Regions from separate parts of the Ancylobacter mangrovi genome, predicted to be linked through region 2. Evidence: riboswitches for the same ligand, from Rfam matches in the RefSeq annotation. Region 2 holds a riboswitch; the other holds the start of a gene.
What was found. A riboswitch is a leader RNA that binds a small molecule or an ion and turns the genes downstream of it on or off. The one in region 2 is predicted to bind cobalamin.
Positions count from the first base shown of each region.

Region 1: linked by a shared signal. The riboswitch ahead of NVS83_RS02205 (energy-coupling factor ABC transporter permease) and the one ahead of NVS83_RS20245 (CbtB domain-containing protein) in region 2 are both predicted to bind cobalamin.

Region 1 is NZ_JANTHY010000001.1:473,214-483,659, reverse strand. Features, by position in the region: gene msrB (peptide-methionine (R)-S-oxide reductase MsrB) at 1-245, opposite strand, end outside; gene NVS83_RS02215 (cytochrome-c peroxidase) at 388-1,527, opposite strand; gene lhpI (cis-3-hydroxy-L-proline dehydratase) at 1,607-3,340, shown strand; gene NVS83_RS02205 (energy-coupling factor ABC transporter permease) at 3,414-4,091, opposite strand; cobalamin riboswitch at 4,128-4,362, opposite strand; gene cydX (cytochrome bd-I oxidase subunit CydX) at 4,422-4,562, opposite strand; gene cydB (cytochrome d ubiquinol oxidase subunit II) at 4,577-5,734, opposite strand; gene NVS83_RS02190 (cytochrome ubiquinol oxidase subunit I) at 5,740-7,317, opposite strand; gene cydC (thiol reductant ABC exporter subunit CydC) at 7,381-9,057, opposite strand; gene cydD (thiol reductant ABC exporter subunit CydD) at 9,141-10,446, opposite strand, start outside.
Region 2 is NZ_JANTHY010000010.1:35,865-46,310, reverse strand. Features, by position in the region: gene NVS83_RS20255 (hypothetical protein) at 1-268, opposite strand, end outside; gene NVS83_RS20250 (CbtA family protein) at 277-1,020, opposite strand; gene NVS83_RS20245 (CbtB domain-containing protein) at 1,031-1,240, opposite strand; adenosylcobalamin (AdoCbl) riboswitch at 1,283-1,373, opposite strand; gene NVS83_RS20240 (histidine phosphatase family protein) at 1,446-2,027, shown strand; gene NVS83_RS23575 (hypothetical protein) at 2,261-2,365, opposite strand; gene NVS83_RS20235 (hypothetical protein) at 2,321-2,674, shown strand; gene NVS83_RS20230 (YncE family protein) at 3,055-4,002, opposite strand; gene NVS83_RS23495 (SRPBCC family protein) at 4,029-5,600, opposite strand; gene NVS83_RS20215 (hypothetical protein) at 5,614-6,132, opposite strand; gene NVS83_RS20210 (vWA domain-containing protein) at 6,198-7,307, opposite strand; gene NVS83_RS20205 (nonribosomal peptide synthetase MxaA) at 7,304-8,194, opposite strand; gene NVS83_RS20200 (DUF58 domain-containing protein) at 8,228-9,094, opposite strand; gene NVS83_RS20195 (AAA family ATPase) at 9,091-10,122, opposite strand; gene NVS83_RS20190 (methanol dehydrogenase [cytochrome c] subunit) at 10,349-10,446, opposite strand, start outside.

The DNA of each region.
Region 1 (10,446 bases), on a different contig from region 2:
CCGGCGCAGGCGAAGACGCCGGGCCGGTGCTCGTCGTTGAGCGGGCTGGAGAAGGGCCGCTCGGTGGCCGCGCGCCGCAGCACCGCATATTGCGAAGGGGTCAGACGCTGGCGCCATTCGGCATCGGTGTGGGTCACCGGAAACGGCGCCTTGGCCGTCTCCGCCCGCGCGCCTTGCCCGTAGCGCAGCGCGAGAGCGCCGAGCGCGGCGAGGCCGGAGAATGTGAGGAGACGTCGTGTCATCATGCGCGTGCTCCGCTGAAGGGGCATCGCCACCCGGGTCACGGGAGGCGCTCCCCTCCTCTACGCGTCGCAAGGTTACATCGTTACAGGCGGCCCGCGTGTCACGGCTCGGTGTGCGGGCGAGCGTCCGGCCGGCGCCGCCTCGCTACTCGCCGAGCAGCGGCTCGTAGCGCGCGTCGGTCAGCGTCTTGAGGAAGGCGACCAGCGCGTTGATGCGCCGGTCGTCGAGCGCCGGGCCGGTCTCCAGCTCCTTCATCGACAGCGTGCCGGCGACCTCCGGCGGGTCCCACTCGCGTCCCGTCTCGGGGTCGATCTGCCGCTTGGGAGAGGAGGAATTGTACTTGTTGTAGAAGAGGATGACGGTCCTCAGGTCCTTGAAGACGCCATTGTGCATGTAGGGCGCCGTCACCGCCACGTTGCGCAGGGTCGGCACCTTGAACTGGCCATCATGGGCCGGGTCCGTCACGTCCTCGCGCGCCAGCAGGCCGTGGTCGAGCGGAGCCTCCAGCTCGGGATTGCGCGGCACGCCGATATTGTGGAAGCGATAATCGGTGAAGGTCTCGTCCCTGCCGCCGGAAGGGTGCAGCTTGTGGCACTGGCCGCAACTCGTGAACTGGTTGGAGAAGAACAGCACCCGGCCGAGTTCTTCCTGCGGGGTCATCTTGTATTCGCCGCGCAGGTAGCGGTCATATCTGGAATCGAAGGGCGAGACGGCGGGGCTGCGCTCATAGGCCGCCAGCGCCTCGGTCAGGGCGGCGAAGGCGCGCTCGTCGCTGTCGAACACGTCCGGCCCGAACTGCTTGCGGAAGGCCTCGAGATAGGCCGGCTTCTCCTTCAGCCGGGCGACCACGCTCGCCCGGTCGGGCATCGCCATCTCGATCGGGTTGAGCAGCGGCTGGCCGGCCTGGTCCTCCAGCGTGTCGGCGCGCCCGTCATGGAACTGGCCGCCGACATAATGCCCTTCGCTGTCCTTGCCGAAGCGCGGGCTGAAGGTGGCATAGCTGACCGTGGGCGCATTGCGCACGCCAAGCGAGGTGCCGTCGTCGCCGATCGAGACCGGCCCGCCGCGCGGATCGGCGAAGCCGGTCGAAGGGTCGTGGCAGGTGGCGCAGGACTGCGTGCGCTCGCGCGAGAGGTCGGTGTCGAAGAACAGCGTCTCGCCGAGCTTCTCCAGACCGGGCGCGTCGGCCGAACGGTCCTGCGCACCCGCGACCGCCAGCAGGCCCGCGAGCATGGAGGTCGCGACGGCGAGGGGAAAGGCGGCCTTCATCATGCCCGCGAACATAATACCGATCGGCGGCGATTTTCAGGCGATGCGACGCGATGAAGCACTATAGTGATTTGAAATATCGAAGGATTCCAAAGTGCGACTGACGGGCAGACAGATCGTCGAGGGCCATGCCGGCGGGCCGGTCGTCGCCGCGCCCGTGCCGCTGTCGTTCTGGGGCGGCGTCGACCCGCAGACCGGCATCGTGGTCGACCGCTACCACCCGCTGCACGGCCGCAGCCTCGCCGGCACCGTGCTCGTCATGCCCGGCAGCCGGGGCTCGTGCACGGGCAGCAGCGTCGCGTTGCAGCTCCTCATGAACGGGCGTGCGCCGGCGGCCTTCGTCTTCACCGAGGAAGAGGAGATCGTCACCCTCGGCGTCATCATCGCCCGCAGGATGTTCGGGGTTTCGGTGCCGGTGCTGCGGCTCGCCGGCGACGACATGGCGCGGCTCGCCGAGGCCGGACGGGCCGAGATTTCCGGCGACACGCTCATCGCCGAAGGCGCGCCCGCCGCCGCGCATCGTGACGCCCCGGCGGGACGCGCGGCGACGGCGCTGAGCCCCGCCGACCGCGCCATGCTGCGCGGCGAGCACGGGGAGGCCACCCGCTTCGCCATGGAGGTGGTGGTGGAGATGGCGGGGCTCTACGGCGCGCGCGAGCTGATCGACGTCACCCGCGCCCATATCGACGGCTGCATCTACACGGGCGAGGCGAGCCTGCGCTTCGCCGAAAGGCTGCGCGATCTCGGCGCACGGGTGCGCGTGCCGACGACGCTGAACGCCGTCTCGGTCGACGGGCGGCGCTGGCGCGCACTGGGGGTCGACGCCAGCCTCGGCGAACCGGCCTGGCGGCTGGCCGAGGCCTATCTCGCCATGGGCGCGCGGACGAGCTTCACCTGCGCGCCCTATCTGCTCGACGCGCCGCCCGCCCTCGGCGAGCAGATCGTCTGGGCCGAATCCAACGCCGTCGCCTATGCGAACAGCGTGCTCGGCGCGCGGACGATGAAATATCCCGACTATCTCGACATATGCGTCGCCATCACCGGCCGGGCGCCGCTGGCGGGCTGCCATCTCGACGCCGGAAGGCGCCCCGCCGTGGCGATCGAGGTGGCGCCTATTTCGGCGCCCAACGATGCCTTCTTCGCGCTGCTCGGCCATCATCTGGGCGAAATGTCGCCGGAGGCGATCCCGCTTGTGCTCGGGCTGGAGGACGCGGCGATGACGGACGACGACCTCAAGGCCTTCGCCGCCGCCTTCGCCACCACCTCGGGCGCGCCGATGTTCCACATCGCCGGCATCACACCCGAAGCGCGGGAAATCGCCGCCGCGCACGCGCTGGCGGAAACGCTGCCGAGGCTCTCGGTCTCGCGCGCAGACCTTGCCGAAAGCTGGCGGCGCATCAATGGCGAGGAGGGTGCGGGCGAGGAGGGCGCGGCCCGCATCGACCTCGTCGCGCTCGGCAACCCGCATTTTTCCTTCACCGAGATCGAACGCCTCGCGGCCCTATGCGCCGGCCGGCGGAAAGCGGCTGATGTTGCGCTCGTCGTCACCTGCGGACGGGACGTTTTTGCCCGCGCGCAGGCGGCGGGGCTGACGGCGGCGCTTGAGCGCTTCGGCGTCTCCTTCGTCAACGACACCTGCTGGTGCATGATCGGCGAGCCGGTCATCCCGCCTGCGGCTCGCGCCATCCTCACCAGCTCGGGCAAATACGCCCATTACGGCCCCGGCCTTTCCGGGCGCCGCGTGATGCTGGGAAGCCTCACCCAATGCGTGGAGGCGGCCTCTACCGGGATATTCGACACCGCTCTGCCCGGCTGGCTGGCGGGCTGAGTCCGCGCGCATGAAAAAGCCCGGGAGGCCGCAAGGCTCCCGGGCTCGAACCGCACCGCAGATGGGCCGGCCGTCAGGCCGGGTCGTAGAGCCGGCGCTCGAGCAGCGCGCTACCCTTCAGACCGTTGAGCGCCTTGGCGCCGGCGAGCACGGCGAGGTCGACCAGCGGCTCGATGATGATCACCAGCATATAGGCGCCGCCGAAGGAGGCAATCGAGGCCGCGTTGGCGAGCGTGAAACCCTGGCCGTAGAAGGCCCAGAACGCCACCCAGACGACAATGCCCGCCTGGTAGGTGGTGGAGAGCGCCAGCGCCTGCCGGTACTTCAGCTCCACATAGGGCGTGCCCGGCGCGATGATGCGATGCGCGAGCCCGGTCAGCGCGAACAGCGGCACCAGCAGCGTAGTGACGTTCATGCCGTATTGCGGCAGGTCGAACGGGGCGAAGAACAGCCCCTGGATCAGCAGGCCGAGCGCGAGGCCGATCGCGGCCGGCGCAAGACCGAAGATCAGGAACAGCGTCGAGCCGAGGATGAGGTGCACCTCGGACACGCCGACCGGATAATGCGGCAGAATCTCGAAGAACGAGAATACGAGCGCGGTAGTCGCCGCGCTGCGCACCAGCAGCGAGCCCAGGCCGCGCTCGCGCACCGCCTCATAGGCGGTCTTGAGCGCATAGGTGCCCGCGCCGGCGGCGGTCACGTAGCTGAGCCAGATCTTTCCTTCGGCGACGAGGCCGGGTTCGATATGCATGGGATGCTCCTTTGCCGCCTCTCCCGGCGGCGTGAGGGTGGACGCTCATGCATGGCCGGTCTCCTGACTCGCGGGTCACGGCTGCCTTCCGCCTTCCCGGAGCCATCCTCGCGGATGGCATCCAGTGGCATCGTGGAAGGCCGCTCGCCGCTCACAGTCGCGGGGGCGGTCGGGGCTGGGGCGATCGGCCTTGCGGCGCTCTCGCCCTTCCCCGTTCCCGTTTCATCCGGGCGAGTCACCCCGCCCGGACACCATGCACGCCCTCAGCACGCACCCAAGGGCACGGGCCTGTCAAGCAGGGCCGACGCCGCGAGAGGTGCGGCGGCGACGTCAGTGCCGGCCGCGCACCGGCACCGGCGCGGGCTGCGCCTTGGTGCGGGCGACGTCGTCCATCAGCTCGTACCACATGGCGTTGAGCACCGCGAAGGCGGCGGCCAGCGGCAGGCCGAGCAGCCAGGCGAAGTACCACATGATCGGTCTCCTTCTCAGTAGGCGTGGCTGTTGTCGCGCTGGATCTCGGCCGTATCGACCTTGCCCCACAGCACCCGGTAGACCCAGGTGGTGTAGGCGATGATGATCGGCATGAAGATCACGGTGCAGACCAGCATGATGAACAGGGTGAGATGGCTCGACGAGGCGTCCCACACGGTGAGGCTGGAGCGCGGGTCGACTGTCGAGGGCAGGATGAAGGGGAACATCGACACCCCCACCGTCGAGATGATGCCGAAGATCGACACCGTGCTCGCCAGCAGCGCTGTGAACTCGGCCCGGGTGCGCAGCAGGATCAGGCTCGCCAGCGCGCCGAGGATGCCGAGCGCAGGCCCCGCCATCATCCAGGGATGGGCAGCGTAGTTGGCGAACCATGCGCCCGGCGCGATCTCCACCGTCTTGGCCAGCGGGTTGGACGGGCCGTCGGGGACGAGCGCGCTGGTGATGCGGTAGCCGTCGACGCCGAAATAGAGCCAAAGCCCGCCGAGCACGAACAGCACCAGCGTCGCCAGCGCCGCGTAGCTGCCGATGGCCCGCGCGCGACGGTCGACATTGCCCTGCGTCTTCAGCGCCAGCCAGCCGGCACCGTGCATCACCACCATCGCCACCGAGAGCAGGCCGCACAGCAGGCCGTAGGGGTTCAGCAGCTCGAACAGCGTGGTGCCGTCATAGAAGATGCGCAGGTCGCCGTTCAGGTGGAAGGGCACGCCCTGCAGCACGTTGCCGACCGCGACCCCCATCACCAGCGCCGGCACCAGCCCGCCGACGAACAGCGCCCAGTCCCACGCCGTGCGCCACATCGAGCCCTCGCGCTTCGAGCGGTACTTGAAGCCGACCGGGCGCAGGATGAGCGCGAACAGGATCGCGAACATGGCGAGGTAGAAGCCGGAGAAGGACACCGCGTAGAGCGGCGGCCAGGCGGCGAAGATCGCGCCGCCGCCGAGGATCAGCCACACCTGGTTGCCTTCCCAGGTCGGGCCGATGGCGTTGATGACGACGCGCCGTTCGAGGTCGGTCTGCGCGACGAAGGGCAACAGGATGTCGGTGCCGAGGTCGAAGCCGTCCATGACGGCGAAGCCGATCAGCAGCACGCCGAGCAGCAGCCACCAGATGACGCGCAGGACGTCGTAGTCGATGAGCGTGTGGAGGATCATGGTTCCTACTCCGCGGCGACGAGGTGAGCGGGGATGAGTTCGGCGTCAGGCTCGTCGTCCGGCTCCGGTCCCTGTCGGATGGCGCGCACCATCAGCGTCATCTCGATGATGATCAGCACGGTGTAGATCAGCGCGAAGCCGACGATCGTGGTGAGCACGGTCGCCGCGCCGAGGCTCGACACCGCGGCGGCGGTGGGCAGCACGCCCTCGATGATCCAGGGCTGGCGGCCGAATTCCGCCACCACCCAGCCGAGCTCGACGGCGACCCAGGGCAGCGGGATTGCGATCACCGCCACCCACAGCAGCGGCCGGTAGCGGTCCAGCATCCGCCGCGCCGACAGGAAGAAGAACACCGAGGTCAGCGCGATGAAGGACAGGCCGAGGCCGACCATGATGCGGAACGACCAGAACAGGGTCGGCACGCTCGGCACCGTGTCCCAGGCCGCCTGCGCGATCTGCTCGGGCGTCGCGGCGCGCGGATCGTCGACGTAGCGCTTGAGCAGCAGCGCGTAGCCGAGGTCGGTGCCGTGGTCCTCGAAGGCCTGGCGCACATCCGGCGGGATGGCGGCGTCCGAGCCGGCGGCGCGGATCTTCTGCAGCGCATCGAAGGCGATCACCCCGCTCTTGATCCGGTCCTGCGCATGGCCGACGAGCTCGTTGATGCCCGGCACCACCGTGTCGAGCGAGCGGGTGGCGATCAGGCCCAGCACCCAGGGAACGCGCACCGCGAAATGGGTCTCGCGGTCGGTCTGGCTCGGCAGGCCGAACAGGGTGAAGGCGGCCGGCGCTGGCTCGGTCTCCCACATCGCCTCCATGGCGGCGAGCTTCATCTTCTGATGCTCGGTGGTGAGGTAGCCGCTCTCGTCGCCCAGCACGACGACCGACAGCGAGGCGGCTAGGCCGAACGAGGCGGCGACCGTCATCGAGCGCTTGGCGATCTCGATGTGCCGGCCCTTCAGCAGGTACCAGGCGGCGACGCCGAGCACGAAGACCGAGGCCGTGACGTAGCCGGCCGAGACCGTGTGCACGAACTTCGCCTGCGCCACCGGGTTTGTGACCACCTCGAAGAAGTCGGTGATCTCCATGCGCATGGTCTGCGGGTTGAAGGCCGCGCCGGTCGGGTTCTGCATCCAGCCGTTCGCGACCAGGATCCACAGCGCCGACAGGTTCGAGCCCAGCGCCACCGCCCAGGTGGTGACGAGGTGCCCGACCTTGGAAAGCTTGTCCCAGCCGAAGAAGAACAGGCCGACGAAGGTCGCCTCCAGGAAGAAGGCCATCAGCCCTTCGATCGCCAGCGGGGCGCCGAAGATGTCGCCGACATAGTGGCTGTAGTAGCTCCAGTTCATGCCGAACTGGAACTCCATGACGATGCCGGTGGCGACGCCGAGCACGAAGTTGATGCCGAACAGCGTGCCCCAGAACTTGGTCATCTGGCGCCAGATCCGCCGCCCGGTCATGACGTAGACCGTCTCCATGATGGCGAGGAGCACGGAGAGCCCCAGCGTGAGCGGCACGAACAGGAAGTGGTAGAGCGCCGTCATTGCGAATTGCAGGCGCGAAAGGTCGACAACATCGAGTGTCATGGTCGGTTCCGGTTGCGTCCGGTCTCCTTTTGACGCGCCGCCGGGGCGACGCCGGGGGTCGTCTCAGTCAGGTCGCAGCGCCTCGAGCGCCGCTGCGAAGCCGGGATCGCCGCGCCGGCTGGTGCCGGTCACGCGACCTTCGGCAATCACGATCAGGCGGTCGGCGATTTCCGCCTCGCGCCGCAGATGGGTGGCGAGGACGAGGCTGCGCGGGCCCGCCGCCTGCGCCAGCTTTGCCAGCACATCGCGCGCGGTCGCCCCGTCGAGCCCTTCGGTCGGCTCGTCGAGCAGCCACAGCGGCGCGGGGGCGAGCACCAGCCGGGCGAGCGCCAGCCGGCGCGCCTGCCCGCCGGAAAGGCCGAGGCCGCCTTCGCCGAGCCGGGTGTCGAGCCCGCCGGGAAGGCTGGCCACGACCGCGCCGAGCCCGGCCGCCTCCAGCGCCGCCAGCAGGCGTTCATCGTCAGCCTCGGGATCGGCGATCAACAGGTTGCCGCGCAGCGTGTCGCGGAAGAGTTCGGTGCGTTGGGTGAGCAGCACGGACGGCAGGGCAGCGACCTCGCCGCGCGCGGGCCGGATCTCGCCGGCGATGGCGGCGAGCAGGGTCGACTTGCCCGCCCCGCTCATGCCGACCAGTGCGATGCGCTCGCCCAGGGCGATGGCGAGGTCGATATCCGTGAGCGCCGGCAGCGGCGCGCCCTCGCGCCGGACCTCGACATCCCGCAGCCGCACCGCCTCGCCCGCGCCGGGCGTCGCCCGGGGAATGGCGGGAGGCGCGGCGGCGGGCGCAAGGCGCGGGGCGACGCGGCGGGCGGCGATCAGCGCACGCTCCAGCTCCACCACCCCGCGACGCAGCGCAGCGAAGGGATCGAAGGCGGCGAGCGCCAGCAGCAGCACCAGAGCGGCGGCCGGCGCGTCGATCGTGCCGGCCCCGTTCAGCGCCGCCACCGCCAGCAGCGCCAGCGCCAGCAGCAGCGTGCCGGCCATCGCGAAGCCGGCGGAGATGCGGGTCTCGACCCGGTTGAGCGCGTCGTCCGCCTCGGCGAGGCGCCGGTCGGCGGCGGCGAGCCCCTCGCGGGCAGCGGCGAGACGGCCGGTCATGATGAGTTCGGTCTGCCCGGCGACGAGGTCGACCGCGCGGGCGCGCAGCACCTCCAGCGCATGGGCGCGGCGCCGTGACGGCCGCCGCGCGGCCCGCAGCGCGATGAGCGGAACGAGCGAGCCGACGCCGAGCACGATAAACGCGAAGGCGAGCGCGAGGCGGGCGTCGAAGAGGCCGATCAGGAACGCCACGCCGAGCGTCGTCGCCAGCGCCGCGATGACGGGGACCAGCACCCGCAGATAGAGCGAATCCAGCGCGTCGATGTCGAGCGTCAGGCGGAACAGCAGGCGGGCCGGCCGGTCGGCGAGCCGCCCCGCCGCCTCGGGCGCGGCCCAGCCGCGGAACAGCCGTTCGCGCAGCCCGGCCAGCACGGCGAGCGCCGCGTCATGCGTCACCAGCCGCTCGCCATAGCGCGCCGCGGTGCGGGTCAGCGCGGCGAGCCGGATGCCGGCGGAGGGGGCGAACACGTCGAAGGCGAGCGCCGCCGTCACCGACATGCCTGCGATCGCGGTCGCGGTGATGAACCAGCCCGAGAGCGCCAGCAGGCACGCCCCGGCGAGCAGCGTCAGCGCCGCCAGCGCCGCACCGGCGAAGAAGGCGCCCCGCCGCTCGGCGAGGAACAGGCGCAGGATCGCGCCCATCGCCCTGAGGTCGCGCGCAAGGCCGCCGCGCGGCTCCGCATGACGGGAGGGGCCGATATGGGGGGTGACGTGCGGGCCGGTGCTCATGCGTCCTGCTCCTGCACGTCCTGCTGTTGTGCAGCGTGGTCGAGGCGGATGACGCGGTCCATGCGCGCCGCCAGCGCAGGATCATGGGTGGCGACGATCAGCGTGCGCCCCTGCGCCAGCTCGATCAGCGCGTCGCCGACCTCGCGCGCGGTGCCGCTGTCGAGATGCGCGGTCGGCTCGTCTGCCAGCACGAGGCGGGCCTGCGGCGTCGCGGCAAGCCGCGCCAGAGCGAGGCGCAGCGCCTCCCCCCCGGACAGGCCACGCCCGCCCTCGCCGATCGGCGCCGGGCCGCGCACGCCCGCCACCTTGCCGAGCCGGGCGGCGACAAGCGCGCGACCGGCCGCGCCGGCGTCCACCCCGGCGCGGCCGAGGCTCACATTGCTGCGCAGCGTGCCGGCGAAGATGTGCGGCTGCTGGCCGATATAGGCCATGGGCGCGCGCAGCCGCGCCGCGCTGCCCGCATCCATCGCCGCGCCATCGACGCTCACCCGCCCGCCCTCGTGCGCGACGAGCCCGGCGATGAGCGCCAGCACGCTCGACTTGCCGGCCCCGCTCGGGGCGAACAGCGCCACATGCTCGCCGGGCGCGATGTCGAGCGAGAGGTCGTCGAACAGCAGCGCCGGCTGGCCGGCATGGCGGAAGCGCACATGGTCCAGCCGCACCGCCGGGGCATGCCCGCCGCGGGCCGGCACGGCCGCGTCGGTGCCGACGATCCGCGCCCCGTCGCCGGCAAGCGCCTCGATCGCCTCCAGCGCCGCCTGCCCGGCCGCGCGGTCGTGCCAGGCGGCGGAGAGCTCGCGCAGCGGCTCGAAGAAGGCGGGCGCCACCAGAAGGATGAACAGCCCCTCGCCGAGGCCGAAATCCCGGCCCCAGCTTCCGAAGCCGATGGTGCCGAGCAGGTGGAAGCCGACATAGACCGCCACCATGGCGACGCCGAGCGCCGAGAACAGCTCCAGCACCGCCGAGGAGAGGAAGGCGATGCGCAGCACCGCCATGGTGCGCTGGCGCAGGCTCTCCGCGTCCGCCCTCAGCCGGGTCGCCGTCGCCTCCACCGCGCCGAAGGAGCGGATGGTCGACAGTCCGCGCAGCCGGTCGAGCAGGAAGGCGTTCATGCCGCCCAGCTCGACGTGCTGGGCCTCGCTCGCCGCCTTGGCGCGCCAGCCGATCAGCGCCATGAAGAGCGGGATTAGCGGCGCGGCGACGGCGAGGATGAGCGCCGCCACCCAGGAGAAGGGCAGCACGCAGGCGAGAATGGCGAGCGGCACCAAGGTCGCGCGCCGGCGCGCCGGGACGAAGCGGGAG
Region 2 (10,446 bases):
TGTTCAGCCGCCAGAAGGTGGGATCGGTACGGATCGGAGAGCCTGCCAGATCGCGGATCGCACCCGCATAGCGGGCAACGACCGCCATCTCGCCATGGGTGAGGTTGGGGATCGGCAGGCCGGAAGCCTCTGAACCCGTACGCCGATGGTGGGCAGCGGCCGGCAGCGCGAGACACGCCAGCAGGGCGAGCGCGGCGCAGGCTACGACGAATGCCCGCGCCGCGGGGTGCGGATCGCGGGCACCTTCACGAAGGAACGTGGCGGCCAACACGGGCCCTAGCGACCTAGCGCGGCGGCCGGTCTCGTCCGGGAGGAGCCGGCCCCAGCACGCTCGGCAACGTAGCCGAACAGCAGGCCGAGCGTGGTCCACAGGATTGCCTGAATGCCCAGCGATGCGAGGCGGAACTGCCAGAGTAGCGTTGCCGAGAACTGCTCCGGCACTTCGTTGATGTCCGGCAGGGCGTAGTTTGCGATCACTGTCAGAACCACGAAGACGAGACAGGCGAGGATCGTCGCCTGCCAGCCGCCGTAGCGTTCCCACAGCCCGCGCGCCAGTAGGACCGCAGCCAACATGAAGGCGAGCGAGAATGCCAGCATGATGAAGTACAGCTCCGTGCGCGCGCGGATGGTTTCCGGCGAGCCGACCGAAGGCGGATTTGCCGGATATTTCAGGAATGGCACGGCGACGACGGCGATGAACGCCGCGAGCGCCAGCAGCGCCGCAGTCGCGCGCGGGCCAAGTGATCCGACCCGTCCCTGCACGAACGCGAACACCAGGGCGAACAGACCACCGATCGCGGCGCTGTAGACGACGATGCCGGTGAACAGGCCGAGGCCGGCCTGCGTCGTGCGGCTGACGAGTTCAGGTTCTGGAACCTCGCCCGCCGCGTGGCTCATCTGTTCTTCGAAGGCGATGGCGCGATCGACCTGCGGCTCGCCGAACGTCCTGGCGAAGCCGAAGGCAAGTAGACCGGCGAAGAGGCCGACGAGCATTCCCCGCAGCAGAAGAGATCTGACCATGTCCGCCTCCTCAGTGGCACGGAAAGCCGAGGAGATGACGGCCGTCATGCACGAATTCGTGCACGTACATCCCCGAAATCAGGGAGGTTGCGCCCTCTTCCGCTCCCACGAAATAGATGGCAAGCAGAAGCAGCAGGCCGCCGAAGATCGCCCATGGCAAAATCTCGCCTACCGGAATGGGCGCCGGGCGGATGTCGGGTGCAAGGCTGATATCTGACATGGTGCTCTCCCGGGATAGCGCGTCCCGCTGGATGAAAGGCTGGCTCACGGAGCGGGTCTGACTTACGTCCAGAAGAAAGACGTTCACAGCGGCGCGACCGCGCCGGAATTTCACCGGCTTCCGATCCGAGAGCAGACAACGCTATTCCGGTGATCACGTCCGTGTCAATGAAGTACCTAACGTCAGGCATTCAAGTATTCCGTTGATGTCACATCGTCTGATCCTGATCTGTCACGCAGCCACCGAGGCGACCCGGCAGGGAGCTTTCCCCCTCGACGAACCCCTCATCGAAGCAGGGATCACTGCCGCGCGCGCGGCTTCGCGGTGCCTGCCGCGTATCGGGCGCGTGCTCACCAGCCCCTCTCTGCGGGCGCGCCAGACTGCCGCGCTGCTCTGGCCTGATTCTGCCGTCCGGGAAGAACCGGAACTGGGTGATCTCGATGCCGGGCGCTGGGTCGGCCGCCGGCTGGCGGATCTGCAGGCCGAAGAACCTGAAGCGCTTCAGTCTTGGCTGCGCGATCCGGAAGTTTGTCCCCACGACGGCGAGCCGATCGCCGCACTCCGGCTGCGGACCGGACGTTGGCTGAACACATGCGCTCAGGAGCCAGGGCGGACCGCCGCGGTGACGCATGCGGCGGTGATACGTTGCGCCATGCTCCATGTCCTCGAAGCGCCGACGCAGGCGTTCTGGCGCATCGACGTCCCGCCGTTGAGCATCACCGACCTGCGGAGCGACGGCCGGCGGTGGACCCTGCGGGCCATCACCGGCGTGCGCCGGAGCGATTGAAGGCGACCAGCTTGCTCCTCGCCACGGGCGGTGGGTTATTCAGCTGCGATTGGCGCAACTTATCAACGAACCTTCCGAGCAATTTCCCGCATCGCGCGCGCGGGGTTGCCCATGACCGTCTCGCCCGGCTGAACCGATTTCGTCACTGTGGCGCCCACGGCGATGGTCGCTCCTCGCCCGATCACCAGCCAGCGATCGCGACGCCCATTCGTGATGGTCGCGCCTGCCCCCACCTACACGTCGTCCTCGACTTTGACATAGCCCGAGATCGTGGCCGATGGGCAAAGACTGCAATGGTGACCCACGATAACGTCGTGACCGAGGGAACACAGCGGCATGAGCTGGACGTTGTCGCCGATGACAGATTTGGGCCCGACATAGGAAGGCGTCGCGATGATCGTTCCGACGCCGACCTCAATCCGGGGAAAGAGCCTAGGATATATCTGACGGATGTCGAGCAGGCGCCCGCCCGCAGCCTGCACTTTGTCGGCCATGATGCGCCGGAGGGCCGGATTTCCGACGGACACGACTACATCGGGCAGCGGTGTCATTGCCTGCCAATCGTCGCACGTGATCACCGGAATGGCTTCGACGTCGAGGCCGCCGCCGTCAATATCGTCGATATAGGCAATTACCCGAGCACTTGATAGACGCCTTCCAGCATGCTGGTCATCGCCAGGGCCTGGCCCGAAGCGCCGTAGATAGCAATGTCAGGCACGGACACGTTCATTCTCCGATCGGATGCTCACGTACATTACCGGCGCCTCGCTCTAACGCATGTTTGCCTTGGAAGGTTGGACAAAATCCGAGGAGACATTCAGTCTGTCGTTCCGAAGCACCTATCGGGGCATGCTCGCTGTGGCCGGATGATTGGGCAAGTCCGGACGACGAATTCGCCACATCGGACCACGCAATCGGAGGTCCAGGTCACCCACCCCTCAAGCGGCGAGGCAGCCAACTCGGCAGTTCCATCAACGCGCCGCCCGAAGCGCTTCTGTCGGTATGGCTCCGCCTGAGGTCGGTAAGATTAAGGCAAGAGGACGATCATCCGCGGGCCGCCACCGACATCTATCGTCCGGTCGATGGCCCTGTTCTGAAGGTCGAACACGGCAACGGTATCGTCGGCCCAATTGGCCACCAGGACGGAGTTGCCGGTTGCCGCCGCGCCTTCCGGAAAGGAACCGACGCGGAGCGTGCGTTCAATGCTCAGCGAACGGCTATCGACGACGCCCAGCCGTCCGCTCTGCTGGCACGTGACAATGATCTGCCCGTCATCGGGCGTGACCGCGACACCGTACGGCATGAGATCGATCTTCACGCGGGCGAATTCCTTGCGCGCGGAGGTGTCGATGACAGAAAGGTCATTGCTTCGGACATTGGGCACATAGAGCCGCCCACCTTCACGAGAAAGCGCCAAAGCGAAGGGCGCCGTACCGACCGGAATGCTCGCGAGCCGCGCCATCGTCGAGATGTCCACCACGGTGACATCGTTGCTCTCGCGGTCCGCGACGTAGGCGAGGGCGCGCGCATCGTCGACGACGACGTGGGCCGGTGCGCGCCCGACCAGCGCGCGCCCCATCTCACGTCCGGTGGCAGCGTCGAGGCGGATCAGCACGTCCTCGTCCCAGTCGGTAACGAGCAACGTCGCCCCGCCATTCGCCACCGCCAGCCCGAATGGCTCGCCGCCGACGGCGAAGGTCGTTACCTCGCCAGAGGGAAGATCAACGCGGGAGAGCCGCCCGATATCAGGGTGGGAGACGAACAGACGGCTCCCGTCGGGCACAACGGCCAATGATGCAGGAGCGCGGGGCAGGGGGATGGTGCGCTCCACGGCGCCGCGGGTGGCATCGATGATGGCAACGGTGTTCTCCTGCTGGGAGACGACGGCGGCTCGCATTGCCGGCTCCGCCGCGGCGGCGGCGGTCTGCAGGAGCAGGACGGCGCCAGCGGCCGGGGCCAGCACCTTGATGCCCATCGCGGCCAAATGCCGAATTACCCTCGTCACTTCGCCTCGGCCTTCGCCTTGAGGCCGTCCAACCCTTGTTCGACGAACGCGTTCATGGCGGCGATGGCCGCCTCATCATTGAGCTCCTCGGGCGGATAGTTGCTCGTGTCACCCCGATAAAAGCGCGCGCTCCATGCCACCTCGCTGTTCTTTCCGGCGGGCTTCACCTCGATCGTCGAGGTGTAGAAGCTCACCGGGAATGCCTCGACATTCTCGTTCAGCAGACGCCAGGAAAGCCGGCGCTCGCCTACATCGCTTTCGTCCAGACCCTCCGTCAGCGTGCCCTTCTCGAGCGTGAGCGTGCGCTCGGCCCCCGCCGCGTCGCCCCCTGTGGCCTCGACCTTCTTCACCATCGGATGCCAATCGCCAATGCTGCCGAACGCGCTCACGATGGCCCACACGCTCTCGGGAGGCGCGGCGATTTCGACACTCTCGTCCACCTTCTGCGGCGTGGGACCGTGAGCTAGGAGCGGCGACGCGGCGAATGCCATGGCGAGGAGAACGAACAGCGTGGCGAGGACGTGTTGGCGCAGGATCATGACGGGTTTCCGGTCGTGGGTTGCGGGAATGCGTCGGCGGAACATCGGCCGGCAGACCGGAATGGCGTAGAGCGCGACAAGAGCAGCCAACGCCAGGGTCGCGGGAATGCCGGCCGTATCAACCTGCGTCTCGACCGGGCGCTCGCGCGTGGCGCGCACGATGTCGGCGGCCAGACCATGGGAGGCGTCGAGAGGCGCATAGGCGAGCCTGGTCTGGGCGGCGAGGTTCTTCAGGTGATCGGCGCGCAGGGCACTCAAGTGCTCGTTGCCGCGCGCGGCCTCCCCGCCCCAAGGAGCGTTGCGCGGATTCCAGCCTTCGCGCAGATGCGCGTCGGCCGGTGGCGGACCGCTACGATTCTCCTGGGGGACATCCATCTCCCCGTAGAAGCCGACCTCGCGTCCGTCCTCGTTGAATTTCGGGATCGGTACGGGGGTCGCGCCACCCACGCCGCCGATCAGCCCGCGCACCTTTCCCGGCTCGCCGTCGAACGCCGGGAGGTTGCCGCCCCCGAGCGGCGGCGCCTCGTGCCCGTCGGTCAGAAAGAGAAGATCGGCATCGACACCCGCGGCAAGCGCGATCGCCGAATGCACGCCACGCGCGACATAGCTGTCGCCTTCCCACGCCATGCGCCAGTCGAGCGCGGCGACGGCCCCGTCCAGCGCGCTAAAATTGCCGCAGATCTCCACGGGCTCGAACAGCAGAAAGCTGCGCCGCTCCGTAAAGATGCCGAGCCCGAGCCGGGAGCCGCAGGGCAGGTCGGCGAGAAGCGCGCGCAGGCTTCTCCTGGCGACCTCGAGGCGCGAGGCCGATCGCCCCTCCAGCACGTAGTCGCGCACATTCATGCTGCCGGTGACGTCCACGATCGCGAGCACGTCGCGCACTGGACGCGTTATGGCCACCCGCGGCGCGACGAGCGCGGCGGCAAGGGCGGCGAGCGCCAGGCCCAACAGCAGCGCCCGCCAGCGGCGGGCCAAGGCGCTCCAAATCGCGCGCGCCGGCAGCCCGCCGATGGGAAGGTGCCGATTCATGGCAGCCCCCGATTCATGGCAGCCCCCTTGGAAGACCGGGGAGATCGGTCCAGAGCCGCTTGGTCGCTTCGGGCGGCAGTTCCTCGCCGGACACCTCGATCTGCGGGAAGTCGCGTACCAGCCTCATGGTGATGTCGAGATTATATTTGGCATCCCAGAAAGCCGGGTCGCGACCGAGCGCGCGCCGATAGCCCTCCTTGGCGAGGCGCACCAGCGGGATTGCCGGGTCTATGTCGTTGACCGCGAGATGGTCGAGCGCCGCGCGAAGCCGTGCATTTGCGAGATCGTAGAGCGCGGCCGAGGCGAGCCGCGAGTCGTCGCCGGCCGCGAGCCGGGTGGCGATGGGCTGTGCCTCGTCGAACCGCTCGCGAAACGTCAGGAAGTGCAGCCGCGCGAACTGCACCTCCGCAGCCGCCTTCGCATCGACGTCCACGTCCCGGCCGGCGGCCATCATCGCGATGAGCTGGTTGGCCGCCCGCCGGTCCAGCAGTCGCGCGCCCTGCCAGACGGCGAGCACGAGCCCGGAAAGCATCAGGAAAACCGCGAGGAGCGGAATGACCCGGCGGGCGTTGGACGAGATAACGCGCCACGAACCCCTCATGCCGCGCGCCTCGCTTCAACTGGGCGCGCCACGCGCGAAGCTCGTTTCTCGCGCACTGTCTCCGGAGTCCGCCGGTCAAGACGTCGTTCCGCGAGCTTGGCGACGAGAAGGCCGGCGACGCACAGGCCGGCGAAGGCGAACGCCGCACGTGCGAGATCGCGCCGCGGCACCGTTTCCTCATAGACGATCGGTCGGGTCTCCTGCCGGTCGATCTCGTCGATGGCCTGCTCCACCGCCTGCGGATCGCCGGCCTCGAAGGCGCGGTACGGCACGCCGAGACTCTCCAGAAACAGATGCAGGTGTCGCTCGGGATGAGCCTGAGGCGTGTCTTCTCCCTGAGGCGGCTTTTCAAATATCCCCGCCGCGCCGCGCGAGCGCAGGAACAGCCAATAGATGTGGACCGGGGTGCGCGCCACGCCGTCGCGCAGGGCGTCCTGCACACGGCGGTCGATCAGCCCCGCGCCGTCGGATACGAGCACGACGGCGCGCGAGGCCTCGCTGGTGTCGTCGGCGAAGCTCGACAAAGCGAGGGCAAGCCCTCTTCCGACATCCGTGAAGGCAAGGCCCGGCCGGTCGATGGCGGCGATCGCGCCCTCCACCGCGGCGTGATGGTCGGTCAGCGGCAGGACCGACATCGGAGACGTGGAGAACGCCGCGACGCCGATCCGGTCGAGCGGGCGACGCTGGACGAACGCCGTGAGCAAGCGCTTGGCGGCCGCCGATTTCGATTCCTGGTCGCCGCTCGGGGCACGGCCGGCGAAATTGTTGTCCATGCTGGACGAGCGATCGAGCAGCAGGACGAGATGGGCGCCGGTGCCCACCCGCGATACGCGCTCGGCACGCCGGTGCAGCCCGGCAAGCCCCAGCAGGATCGCCACGATGGCGAGTGCCCCGGCCAGGCGGAGGGCGACCGCCATGGCGCGCGAGACGGCGTCAGGCGGTACGAGCGCCGAAGAGGGCACCCCACCACCCGCGAGAACGCTGACGCAAAGAGGTAGAAGCGCGAGCGGGAGCGCCAGCAGCATCAGCGGATGGTCGAGCGCGAGGCCGGCGGGGAGCGCTATCTTGGCAAGGTGTGCGGTGAAGGAGACGTCGAGCGGGTTCATGCGGCCTCCCGCTCGATCGCGCGCAGGTCCCGGGCGAGGACGGTGAGTTGCTGGACCGGCAGTTCGCTCTGCGCCCCAGCCAGGTCGGCGGCGAAGAAGATGCGCCGTGATGCACCGAACAGACGATCTATGTCGCCCTTCGCCGCGCGGTAGCGCGGATGGTTCTCGAAGAAGGCCGGCAGGTCCTCGGCGAAGACGCTTCGCCCGGCGGTGGCATCGAAAGCCCGATGCAGCGCCATCAGGGCGGCGGCGTAGCCCGGCGGCGATTGGGCGAGGGCTCCCCGCACCGTCCGCACCGCGCGCAGGAAAGGCCGGTCGCGTCGCGCATGGAAGGGCCACCAGCCGCGCTGCCGCGCGATCGGCACGGCGCCGATCAGCGCCAGGACAAGGCCGGCCGCCACCCATGACAGCTCGCGTCGGGTCGGGATCGGATGGGGAGCGATGTCGGGACGCGGCACCATGGCTTCGCCGCCGCCACCGGACACCTCGCGCAGCGGCGACATGACGAAGGACCAGGCGGGCACGGCGAGTTCCATCCGCCTCTCTTCGCCAATGGCGGCGAACGGCAACGGTGGAATGGCGAGGCGCCGGGGCTGCAGCGGCGCGTAGAAGGTCTGGTAGACGAGGTCGAGCGTGTAACGGCGGGCGCCGTCGCGCATACCGTGGTCCGTCAGGCGAACTTCATCGAGGTCGAGCCAGTAGTCGATCGCGCGCGGCTGCGGCAGCGAGGCGGGATCGAGCATCAGCGCCGGATCGAGGGCGATGTCGGCGCTGAGCGCGATCGTGTCGCCGATGACGTAGCCGAAGGAACGCGGCGCGTAGAGAGTGACCACGTCCTCCTGCGCCGCCGATGGTCCTGTCCTTGCCAGGACGGTGACAACCAGCACGAGAGCGGGCAGGAATCGCCGGGTTGCCATGGCTCAGCCTGCCATCAGCCGGCGCGCCAGCGCTTCGGTGTCCAACCGGTCGACGAGATCGAAGCTGCGGCACCCTCGCTGGCGGAATAGTTCCTCCAGCGCCTGCCTGCGCGCACGAGACACCTCCAGCCAGCGGGTACGCAGCGATGGACGCATGAGCACGAGGCGGTGTGCGCGGGTCTCCAGATCGACCGTCTCGATCAGGCCCCAGCGCGGCAGTCCCTCCTCCACGGCGCTATGGCGCGCCACCACCGGTACCACGTCATGGCGCCAGAGCCGGTCAAGCAGGGCCGCGACGCGTGCGCGGGGCATCAGGAAATCGGAGACGAGGAAGACCAGCGAACGCCTTGCCGGCAATCGCCGGGCGGCTTCGAGAAGACCTTCCGTTCCCTCTCCTTCCATCCGCGCGCCCTCGAGCAGGCGGCGCACCTCATCCTCGATGCCCGCCCGGCGCGTGAAGGGCAGATGGACATCCTCGCGCATCCGCGCATCGCAGCCGAACAGCGCGAAGCTGTCGCCGCTGCGCCGGGCCGAAAGGGCGATCAGTGCGCCCAGTCGGGCGACCTGTTCCGCGACCGCCCCGCCAAATCCCATCGAGCCCGACAGGTCGATCAGCATCGCCACCGGCACCGAACGGCGCGGGGCGAATTCACGGACCCTCAGATCCTGGAACGGGTCGCGCAGCGACGCACGCAGGTCGATCCGGCGCGGATCGGAGCGGCGCAGCAGCGAAACGTGGCGGCGAAACTCGCCTTCCACGCCTTCACCGGGACCGGGATGAGCACCGGGAAAGACGCTTTCCGGCCGCCAGCGCAATCGGTAGGGGATGGGTTGAAGCGCCGTATCGCCGATCTTCGTACCTGCAGTCATGGCGCCGGCACCCGCATGAACAGCTCCGCGATCAGAACCGCGACGATGCGCTCGCGGTCGATCTCGTAGACCGGGTCGACGAATATCCGGTGCGCCACGACCTCGGGGAAGACGGCACGCACATCCTCCGGCACGATCATGTCGCGCCCTTCGAGCCAGGCACGAACGCGAGCCGCCCGGATGAGATAGGACAGGCCGCGCGGGCTGGCGCCTCCCAGCACGAGACGCTCCATATCAACCCCCGCGACGTCTATGCCGGCGGCGGCCGGATCGCGCACGGCCTCCCAAAGCGCCAACACATAGGTTTCGAGCGCCGGGCTCGCGCCGACGCCGGTCTGGATGGCACGGGCTACGATCTCCAGCGCATCGAGGTCGAACAGGCCGGGCTCCACATCCCTCAGCAGTTCATCCACGTCGTGAAAGCGCGGATCGAAGACGAGCTGGCGGCGCGCTGCCCGCTCCGCCGGCATCGCGACCTGCACTTCCATCAGGAAGCGGTCGCGCGCGGCGGCGGGAAGCTCGAATGTCTCCTCGCGCTCCACCCGGTTCCGGTCGGCGAAGACCTGGACGTGGGGGAAGCGAAAGTCGCGGTTGAAGGCCGTCACTGAGCGCTCGGCCATGAGGCGCAGCAGCAGTGAATGCACCTGCGGGCGGGCGCGATTGATCTCGTTGAAGAAGAACACGGAGAGGTCCTCGCCCTGCTTCAGCAGAGGGCCGGGCTCGATCCGCGGCTTGCCGTCCTCACCCAGATGGGCGTGGTAGACGAGATCGGCGGGCATTAGGTCGATCGTGCCCTCGATGCGCTCGAACGCGCCGCCGATCGCGCGTGCCATGGCTCGCAGAAGCGTGGTCTTGCCCACGCCGACATCACCTTCGAGCAGCACATGGCCGCGCGCGAAGGTGGCGATGGTGAGCAGCCGGATGATCCGCTCCTGGCCGAGCACGACCTTGGCGATCTCGCCTTCGAACTTCAGCGCGCTACTGCGCCAGTCCGACAGCAGGGCATCCGTCTCGCGAACGAGGCGCATCGCGAAGCCTTTCTGAAGACAGCGGCATGACTCGCCCTCACGGCGTTTCCGCCGGGCTCTCGCCGTCTGCCGGAAAAGACGCGGTCGACACCGGGCGGACTCTCCGCTCCGTGTCGACCGCGCCAGTTGCCCACACGCCGGACGGTATGCCCGGAGGATCGCGGGGCGGACAGGAGATTGACGTCCGCCCGCAAGTGGGTTCTCGAAAGCCGTGAGACGGGAGCGTTCAGTTCGCGCTCGGTATCTTCTTGGTGTCGTAGACGAACTGGCCGGTCTTCTTAAAGTTCGCGACGCGCTCCGCGTTGCGCGCCTCCATCCCCTGGA